DNA from 2 places in the Sphingomonas sp. CFBP8993 genome. Region 1 is predicted to be linked to the other one. Evidence: riboswitches for the same ligand, from Rfam matches in the RefSeq annotation. Region 1 holds a riboswitch; the other holds the start of a gene.
What was found. A riboswitch is a leader RNA that binds a small molecule or an ion and turns the genes downstream of it on or off. The one in region 1 is predicted to bind thiamine pyrophosphate.
Positions count from the first base shown of each region.

Region 2: linked by a shared signal. The riboswitch ahead of SOM26_RS00945 (TonB-dependent receptor) and the one ahead of thiC (phosphomethylpyrimidine synthase ThiC) in region 1 are both predicted to bind thiamine pyrophosphate.

Region 1 is NZ_JAXCWU010000005.1:286,493-290,914, forward strand. It holds gene SOM26_RS12450 (ferritin-like domain-containing protein) at 9-965, shown strand; gene SOM26_RS12455 (ferritin-like domain-containing protein) at 1,000-2,019, shown strand; TPP riboswitch at 2,240-2,330, shown strand; gene thiC (phosphomethylpyrimidine synthase ThiC) at 2,376-4,223, shown strand; gene SOM26_RS12465 (DUF3800 domain-containing protein) at 4,356-4,422, opposite strand, start outside.
Region 2 is NZ_JAXCWU010000001.1:212,853-217,274, reverse strand. It holds gene SOM26_RS00945 (TonB-dependent receptor) at 1-1,875, opposite strand, end outside; TPP riboswitch at 1,937-2,046, opposite strand; gene SOM26_RS00940 (DUF2252 family protein) at 2,414-3,601, shown strand; gene SOM26_RS00935 (beta-ketoacyl synthase N-terminal-like domain-containing protein) at 3,871-4,251, opposite strand; gene SOM26_RS00930 (acyl carrier protein) at 4,248-4,422, opposite strand, start outside.

The DNA.
Region 1 (4,422 bases):
GGAGCATGATGACTGAAAGCGAACAGCTGCTCGACGCCTTGGATGCGCGAGTTGAGCGCCGCAACCAGCGGCGGGATTTCTTCAAGACAGCGATGGGAGCGGCGGCGGCAGGCGTCACCGCCTTCACCCTGGCCAGCAAGGCCGGGGCCCAATCGACCGTAACCGACGCCGATGTCCTGAACTTCGCGCTGAACCTCGAATATCTCGAAGCGCAATTCTATGCCTTCGCGGCCAACGGCACGGGGCTCGCCTCAAGCCAGCTGACCGGTACGGGTACGCAAGGCGCGGTGACCGGCGGTCGCAAGGTGAACTTCACCGATCCGGTCGTCGCCCGGTACGCCCAGGAGATCGCAGCGGACGAGGCGGCGCATGTCGCCTTCCTGCGCACCGCGCTCGGCACGGCGGCGGTCGCGCAGCCCGCGATCAACATCTCCGGCGATGCCGATGGCGCCTTCACGGCGGCGGCGCGTGCGGCCGGGGTCGTGTCGTCCACCGGCACCTTCGACCCTTATGCCTCGGACGAGAATTTCCTTCTCGGCGCCTATATCTTCGAGGATGTCGGCGTGACCGCCTACAAGGGCGCCTCGCCGCTGATCAGCAACAAGACCTTCCTCCAGGCCGCCGCCGGTATCCTGGCGGTCGAGGCATATCATGCCGCGATGGTGCGCGGTGCGCTCTATGCCAAGGGAATGCAGACGCCTGCGCTGATCACCGCCGCCGGGCAGATTTCCGACGCGCGCGACAGCCTGGACGGCACGAGCGACCTCGATCAGGGCATCGCCGCCCAGACGATCAACGGCCAGCTGGTGTCCAACATCGTGCCGCTCGATACCAATGGCATCGCGTACAGCCGCACGCCGGGCCAGGTCCTCAACATCGTCTATCTGAACCGTGCGTCCGTCACGCTGGGTGGGTTCTTCCCCGCCGGCGTCAACGGCAACGTGCGCGCCAGCGCGGCGAACTGATCCCCTTTTTCCTCCTCTGGAGAGGATTTTCATCATGAGCGAAGAACGCTTCATTCTCGATGTGATCGAAGAGGCCTCGGCCAAGCGCCGGTCCGATCGCCGCCGTTTCATGCGCATGGCCGCCGGTGCGGGGGCCGTGGGTGGCCTGGCCATGCTGGGTGCCTGTAACAACGACGACGACAATGTCATCGTCGTGCCGACCCCGACGCCGACTGCCGCCGCGACCGGATCGGTCACCGATGCCGACGTGCTGAACTTCGCGCTTCAGCTCGAATATCTCGAAGCGCAGTTCTACAGCTATGCCGCCTTCGGCACGGGTATCAACAGCGCGCTGCAGAGCGGTGTCGGCACGCAGGGCGCCGTCGTGACCAGCACCAGCGGACAGCCGCGCCAGGTCGCGTTCCAGGATCCGATCGTCGCGCAATATGCGCGTGAGATCGCCTATGACGAGATTGCGCACGTCAACTTCCTGCGCAGCGCGCTGGGATCGTCAGCGGTGGCGCAGCCCGCGCTGAACCTGTCGGGCGATGCCAACGGCGCCTTCACGGCGGCGGCCCGCGCGGCCGGTGTCGTGTCGTCGACCGGCACCTTCGACCCTTATGCCTCGGACGAGAACTTCCTGCTCGCGGCCTATATCTTCGAGGACGTCGGGGTGACCGCCTATATGGGCGGCGTTGCCCTGCTGACCAACAAGACCTTCATCGAGGCGGCGGCGGGCATCCATGCGGCCGAGGCCTATCATGCGGGCCTGGTCCGCTCGGTCCTGTATCGCAAGGGGCTGAGCAATGCGTCGCTGATCACCGCGGCGGGCCAGATCTCCGACGCGCGCGACAGCCTGGACGGGTCGACCGATCTCGACCAGGGCATCGTGGCGACGGTGAACGGCACCCAGACGGCCAACATCGTCCCCGCCGATTCCAACGCGATCGCCTTTGTCCGCACGCCGCAGCAGGTGCTGAACGTCGTGTATCTGAACAAGGCGGCGGTGACCGGCGGCGGCTTCTTCCCCAACGGCCTGAACGGCAACGTGCGCACCAGCGCCGCCAGCGGCTGATACGGGGCGACATGGGCGGTGGGCTTTTCCTTTTCCCAAGAGGGAAGGGCAGGCCCACCGACCCGATGCAGGCCCCGAGCCCTATTCCTCCCAAGGGGCCCTTGCCCCGATCGGTTTCCAGTCCCCTGACCGGTCGGGGTTCTTCTTGTCCGGGGCGGAGCGGACAGGATGACCGCAAAACCCCTTCTTATCCGCCGCGAACTCGATTATGACGGTGGCATCCCCGGGGGAGCGCTGGCCTGCGCTTGAGAGGGGGGCAAGAGCCCCTGACCCGCTGAACCTGATCCGGCTGACACCGGCGTAGGGAGGGAGCGGCCCCATCTCTCATGGTCCGTTTCCTCCGCATGGAGTGGACTATGGCAGATATCCCCGCAAAGGCCGAGATTGGCGTGACCACCGGCCCCATTCGTGGTTCCAAGAAGATTCATGTCGGCCCGCTGGGCGTCGCGATGCGTGAAATCCATCTCGACCCGTCATCTGGCGAGCCGCCGCTGCGCGTGTACGACACCAGCGGTCCCTATACCGATCCGACCGCGCGTATCGACATCATGGCGGGCCTGCCGCAGATCCGCCGCGACTGGATCGAGGGGCGCGGCGATGTCGAGGCCTATGACGGCCGCGAACTCCGTCCCGAGGACAATGGTCAGCTCGGCCCCGACCGGTCGGGCGGCGTGCCGCAATTCCCGCGCACCGGGCTGAACCGGCCGCTGCGCGCGCGTGCGGGCACGAACGTCAGCCAGATGCACTATGCCCGCCGAGGCATCATCACGCCCGAGATGGAATATGTCGCAACCCGCGAGAATCTGGGCCGCGAGATGCTCCGCGAATATGTCCGCGACGGTGAGAGCTTCGGCGCGGAAATCCCCGACTACGTGACGCCCGAATTCGTCCGCGACGAAGTGGCGCGCGGCCGGGCGATCATTCCCAACAACATCAACCACCCCGAATCCGAGCCGATGGCGATCGGCCGCAACTTCCTGGTCAAGATCAACGCCAATATCGGCAATTCGGCGGTCGCCAGCAACGTGGCGTCCGAGGTCGACAAGCTGGTCTGGTCGATCCGCTGGGGTGCGGACACGGTCATGGACCTGTCGACGGGGCGCAACATCCACGACACGCGCGAATGGATCATCCGCAACTCGCCCGTGCCGATCGGCACCGTCCCCATCTATCAGGCGCTGGAAAAGGTCGGCGGCATCGCCGAGGAACTGACCTGGGAGATCTTCCGCGACACGCTGATCGAACAGGCCGAGCAGGGCGTCGACTATTTCACCATCCATGCCGGCGTCCGCCTGCCCTATATCCCGATGACCGCCAAGCGCGTCACCGGCATCGTGTCGCGCGGCGGATCGATCATGGCGAAATGGTGCCTGGCGCATCACAAGGAGTCGTTCCTCTACGAACGCTTCGACGAGATCACCGAGATCATGAAGGCCTATGACATCGCCTATTCGCTGGGCGACGGCCTGCGCCCCGGCGCAATCGCCGACGCCAATGACGAGGCGCAGTTCGCCGAGCTGTACACGCTGGGCGAACTGACCAAGCGCGCCTGGGAGCAGGACGTACAGGTGATGATCGAGGGCCCCGGCCATGTGCCGATGCACAAGATCAAGCAGAATATGGAAAAGCAGCTGGAGGCGTGCGGCGAGGCGCCCTTCTACACCCTCGGGCCGCTGACCACCGATATCGCGCCGGGATACGACCATATCACCAGCGGCATCGGTGCCGCGATGATCGGCTGGTACGGCACGGCGATGCTCTGCTACGTCACGCCCAAGGAGCATCTGGGCCTGCCCGACCGCGACGACGTGAAGGTCGGCGTGGTGACCTACAAGCTGGCCGCCCACGCCGCCGACCTGGCCAAGGGGCATCCGGCCGCCAAGATGCGCGACGACGCGCTGAGCCGCGCCCGCTTCGAGTTCCGCTGGCGCGACCAGTTCAACCTGTCGCTCGACCCCGACACGGCGGAATCCTACCACGACCAGACGCTCCCGGCGGAGGGCGCCAAGACCGCGCATTTCTGTTCGATGTGCGGCCCGAAATTCTGCTCGATGAAGATCACGCAGGAGGTTCGGGAATTTGCCGCGAAGCAGAACGCGCCGGTCGAAACCTTCGTCGCAGCAGAGGATGCCGAGGCGGGGATGCAGCAAATGAGCGAGAAATTCCGCGAGAAGGGTGGGGAGGTTTACCTTCCGGCGGAGTGATTCGGAATTTAACTCAGGTCAGCATATGTCGCATTGACGGAGTCAAGAAAATTCGTATATAACCTGAAGAACTCCCCCGAAGGTAGGCCTTCCACCAAAGGTGAAAGGAGCCGCGCTCTAGCGGTGATCAGTTTATGATCTAACTTCGGGGGACGCTTGCCGCAGCTTGCGATGCCAGATGGTATATTTCCCATCTATA
Region 2 (4,422 bases), on a different contig from region 1:
GACCGGCAGATCGTCGTCGATCCGCGCCCGCAGATACTCGCCCGAGACATAGAGGCTGACACCCTTGGCCGGGCGATAGTCGATTTCGCCATCGACACCGTAGGAGGTCTGCCCCCCGGCGTTCAGCGTCGAGTTGACCAGCGCGCCGCCATTGTCGACCACCGTCGCCAGTTGGCGGTTGCGGAACTTGTAGTGGAAACCCGTCACCGAGGCGGAGAGATTGGGGCCGATATAGCGATAGCCGACCTCCTGCGAGACCGAATACTCGTTCTTCAGCCGATCGGTCCCCTGCGTCGAGATCGCCCCCTCATAATAGCTGTTATAGAGCGTGAACTCGTTGGGCGTGCGGAAATGGGTGGCGATGTTGGCGAACAGTTGCTGCCGGTCGTCGATCGCATAACGGACGGCGGCCTGCGGCAAGGGGACGAAGCTGTTGCGGCGCACCCGGTCCTGCGGGCCCGGCAGGAAGTTGCGACCGTTGCGCAGCAGGTTGACGCCCTTGAACCCGATATCGACGGTCAGAAGCGGGGTCAGCGCGATGCTGTCCGCGACAAAGACGCTTTTCGTCACCGTGACGGTCCGCTGGTTCTCATAGGCGAGCAGGCGGCCATCGGCGGTGCGGATCGCCCGGCTGGGATAGCCCCAGGGGTCGGCCGGACGGCCATCGGACCCGACCGCGCCGTAAGTCTGCGTCACGCGGTCGGTGCCATAGTCGAACCACAGCCCGGCGGTCAGCCGGTGGACGCCCGCCTGCAAGGTCAGCTTGGCGACCTGGCCCGCACGCATCTGATCGCCGGTATAGTTGCCCAGCACGGTGGCCACGCCATTCACGGCCCCCGGCAATGCGATCGGATCGGCGAGTTGCTGGTTGCCCAGGAAATTGCCGGTGGTCGCCAGCTGGGTGCCATAGGGCGAATTGCCGTAGCCGAACTGGAGATAGGTCGTGGTGTCGAGCGTCAGCCGGTCGGTCAGGACCAGATGGATCGGTGCCGAGGCATAGAGGTTGCGGAACGGCGCGCGGTACAATTCCCAGTACCGGGTATTTCCCGGCGTATAGGCCGCGTCATAGTTGAACTTGCGCCCCTGCGCCTGCCAGTCGGCCAGGGTCGGGCTGGGGTAGCTGGAGGAGTTGGCGTCGTTGTACGACAGCGCCAGGCTGGCGCGGTTGCCATTCCCCCATTCGCGCAGCAGCTTGGCGTCGACATGCTGGCGCGTATCGAACCCGGCCCCGCGCCAGTTGTCGGCACGGGTGTTCGAATAGGACAGAAACGCCTTCAGCCCGCTATTCCCGATCGTCCCCGTATCGACCCGCGCAAAGACGCGCCGCATGGCGGAGGACCCGAGCGAGAGATCGGCGAGCACACCCCGCGTCGCCTTGGGATCGTCGAGCGACAGGGACAGAAGACCGCCCGCCCCCACCACCGTCGGCGCATCGATATCCACCGACCCTGGTGCGAGCGCGATCCGGCGCAGATTTTCGGTATCGGCGAATTGCGACGGATAGGCATAATAATAGCCGATATCGTTCTGCGGCGCGCCCTCCATCACCACGGCGATCTGATCCTGGCCCAGACCCCGCAGAGTCAGGCTCGAACTGGTCGACAGGCCATAGGGGTCGCTGGAGGCGAGGTTCGCCCCCGGCAGCAGGTTCACGAGCTGGAAGGCGTTCAGCGTCGGCGCCTGCTTGACGATGAAGTCCGGGCCCACCTCGCTCACCGCCCGGGGCTCGGTCTGGTCGGGCAGCAGGCCTTCGGGATCGCGGTGGCCGATCACGCGGATATCGGCGGGGCTTTGCGGAGCCTGCTGGGCAGAGGCGGCGCTGGGCAGGACCACCCACGCGGCCGACAGCATCAAAAGTCCATTGCGGATCGTCATGGGATCGCGCGAATTCACAACCGGCATCGTCTCTTACGTCCACTTCACACGGAGGGACGACGGACGAGCCACCAACCCTCCCTACGCCGGTACAAACCGGATCAGGTTCAGCGGGTCATGGGCTGCTGCCCACCTCTCAACCGCGCATCAGCGGCCCCCCGGGGATGGGGCCGTCTAGGCGCTTCTGGCCGGGGTGCAAATGGTTATCGTGACAGGGCCACCACCCCACATTGGGGCGGATCGATTTTTCTTCCTTCCACCTCCCCTGGCATACCCTTGCGAAACTGATCCCTCCCACCCCGGTGGGCGATGTTTTTGAGCAACGTCCCGACTTTTGCAGCGACAACTTCTGAGGAGGCGAGGTGACGAAGCCGGTGAATTGGGCTGTGCGTCAGTCGTAGCGGGTACGAAGTGGCGGAAATGTTTAAACCACTGCACCTCACGCAACTCGCTCCGCCCCTCACCAGCAATGTTTTGTTACTTTCCGGTGCGATCGACGTTGAAGCGACATTGTCCACCCCGAAGGTCGGAACCGTTCATGCCCAACCCCGCCGATCGTAATGCCATGCTGGAAGCCCGACGTACGTTGAAGATGGCGCAATCTCCCCATGCCTATGTGCGCGGCAATACGGCGAAATTCTATGAATGGCTGGCGGCGTCGCCGGTGTCGCGTCGGGTGCCGACGGGCCCGGCGATCTGGATTTGCGGTGATTGCCATCTCGGCAATCTGGGGCCCATCGCCAATGGCCAGGGCTCGGTGGAAATCCAGATTCGCGATCTCGATCAGGCGGTGATCGGCAATCCTGCGCATGACCTGATCCGGCTGGGCCTGTCCCTGGCCACGGCGGCACGCGGCTCCGACCTGCCCGGCGTCGTGACGATGCGCATGATGGAAGAGATGATCGACGGCTATGCCGCCGCCATCCACGACCCGACCAGCGGCGTCCCCGGCGTGGAGTCGGACATCGTTCGCAGTGTCGAGCGAGCGGCGCTGGGGCGGCGGTGGCGTCATTTGGCGAAGGAACGGCTCGATGCCGTCGAACCCCGCATCCCGCTCGGCAAGAAATTCTGGGAGCTGTCAGCGGAAGAACGCGAGGCACTGACCACCCTATTCGCCGAAAAGCATGTCGGCGCGATGATCCTGTCGCTCCAAGGCAAGCCGAAGGATCGCGAGGTACGGCTGGTCGATGCTGCCTATTGGATGAAGGGGTGCAGTTCGCTCGGCCTGCTGCGCTATGCCGCGATCGTGGCGCTCAAGACGCGCAAGGGCCGATGGAGCTATGCGCTGGTCGACCTGAAGGAAGCGACCACGCCCATCGCGCCCGCCGCCCCCGGCGCGGACATGCCCGACGACGATGCCGAGCGCGTCGTCGCCGCGGCCCGTCACCTGTCACCCTATCTCGGCTCGCGCATGATGCCGGTGCGGATGCTCGACCGATCGCTCTTCATCCGCGAGCTTACCCCTCAGGACCTGAAGCTCGAAGTCGACCAGTTCAGCCACGGTGAAGCGGTTAGGGCCGCCCGCCATCTGGCCTTCGTCGTCGGCACCGCCCATGCACGCCAGATGGATCCCGCCACCCGTACCGAGTGGTTGGCCATATTGGAGGCCGACCGGCGCGGCACGCTCGATACGCCGTCATGGCTGTGGGAGAGCATCGTGTCCCTGTCCGGCAGCCATGAGGCGGGTTATCTCGACCATTGCCGGAGATATGCGCTGGCCGCTTAGGGGGCGCATCCGTGTCGCGATTTCCGGCACCATCAGCCAGCCGACTTTTCCCGTCAGAGCTCAGCGTGCAGACGCGGCTGCAATACCCAATGCGAAGGAACGTTCCGACATATCATCACGTCTGGCTCGTGTCCGGGATCGACAGCAGAAAGCATGTTCCCTGTTCCCTGTTCCCGATCGGGGACATGGCGAACGGCGATCCCCATGCGAGCGGCGAGTGTCGCGCCGATAAGATGGCCATGCGCCAACTTGGTTGCGATCACCGTGGATTACTCAAGGGCCAGATCCAGCGTGGTATTGCCGTTGCTGCCACACCCGATGATGACGGCCGTCCGGTCGGAACGCCAGGATCCGTCCTCCAGCCCGGCATGCCGCACCGCCTCGTCCGCCGCAATCACGGCGAAGCGCGAAAACGGGTCCAGCCGTCCGAGGCGACGCAGGTTTCGCTCCGGCATGGCGACCTCCACGACCGCCTTCTCGATCCAGGCCGCCACCCCGGTCATGCCCGTGCCGTCCGCTATATTTCCGATGTCGCTGTCGATCTCGCGAATGGCATTCTCGCCGTTCAGGGCGCGTCGCCAGTTCGTCTCGAAGCCGTTGCCCAGACCCGAGATCGCCCCCATGCCCGTGACGACAACACGTCGCGTCATGAAGCCGGCGGGGTCAGAACGATGTCGATCAATTCACCAAGCGTCGCTTCGCGTGGAATATCGTCGGGTTCGATTACGACGTCGAGCTTTTCCTCGATCGAAAAAATGGCGCTTGCCAAGTCGATCGAGCTTATGTCCAACTCGGAAAGCTTCGCCTCTTCGCGCAATTTT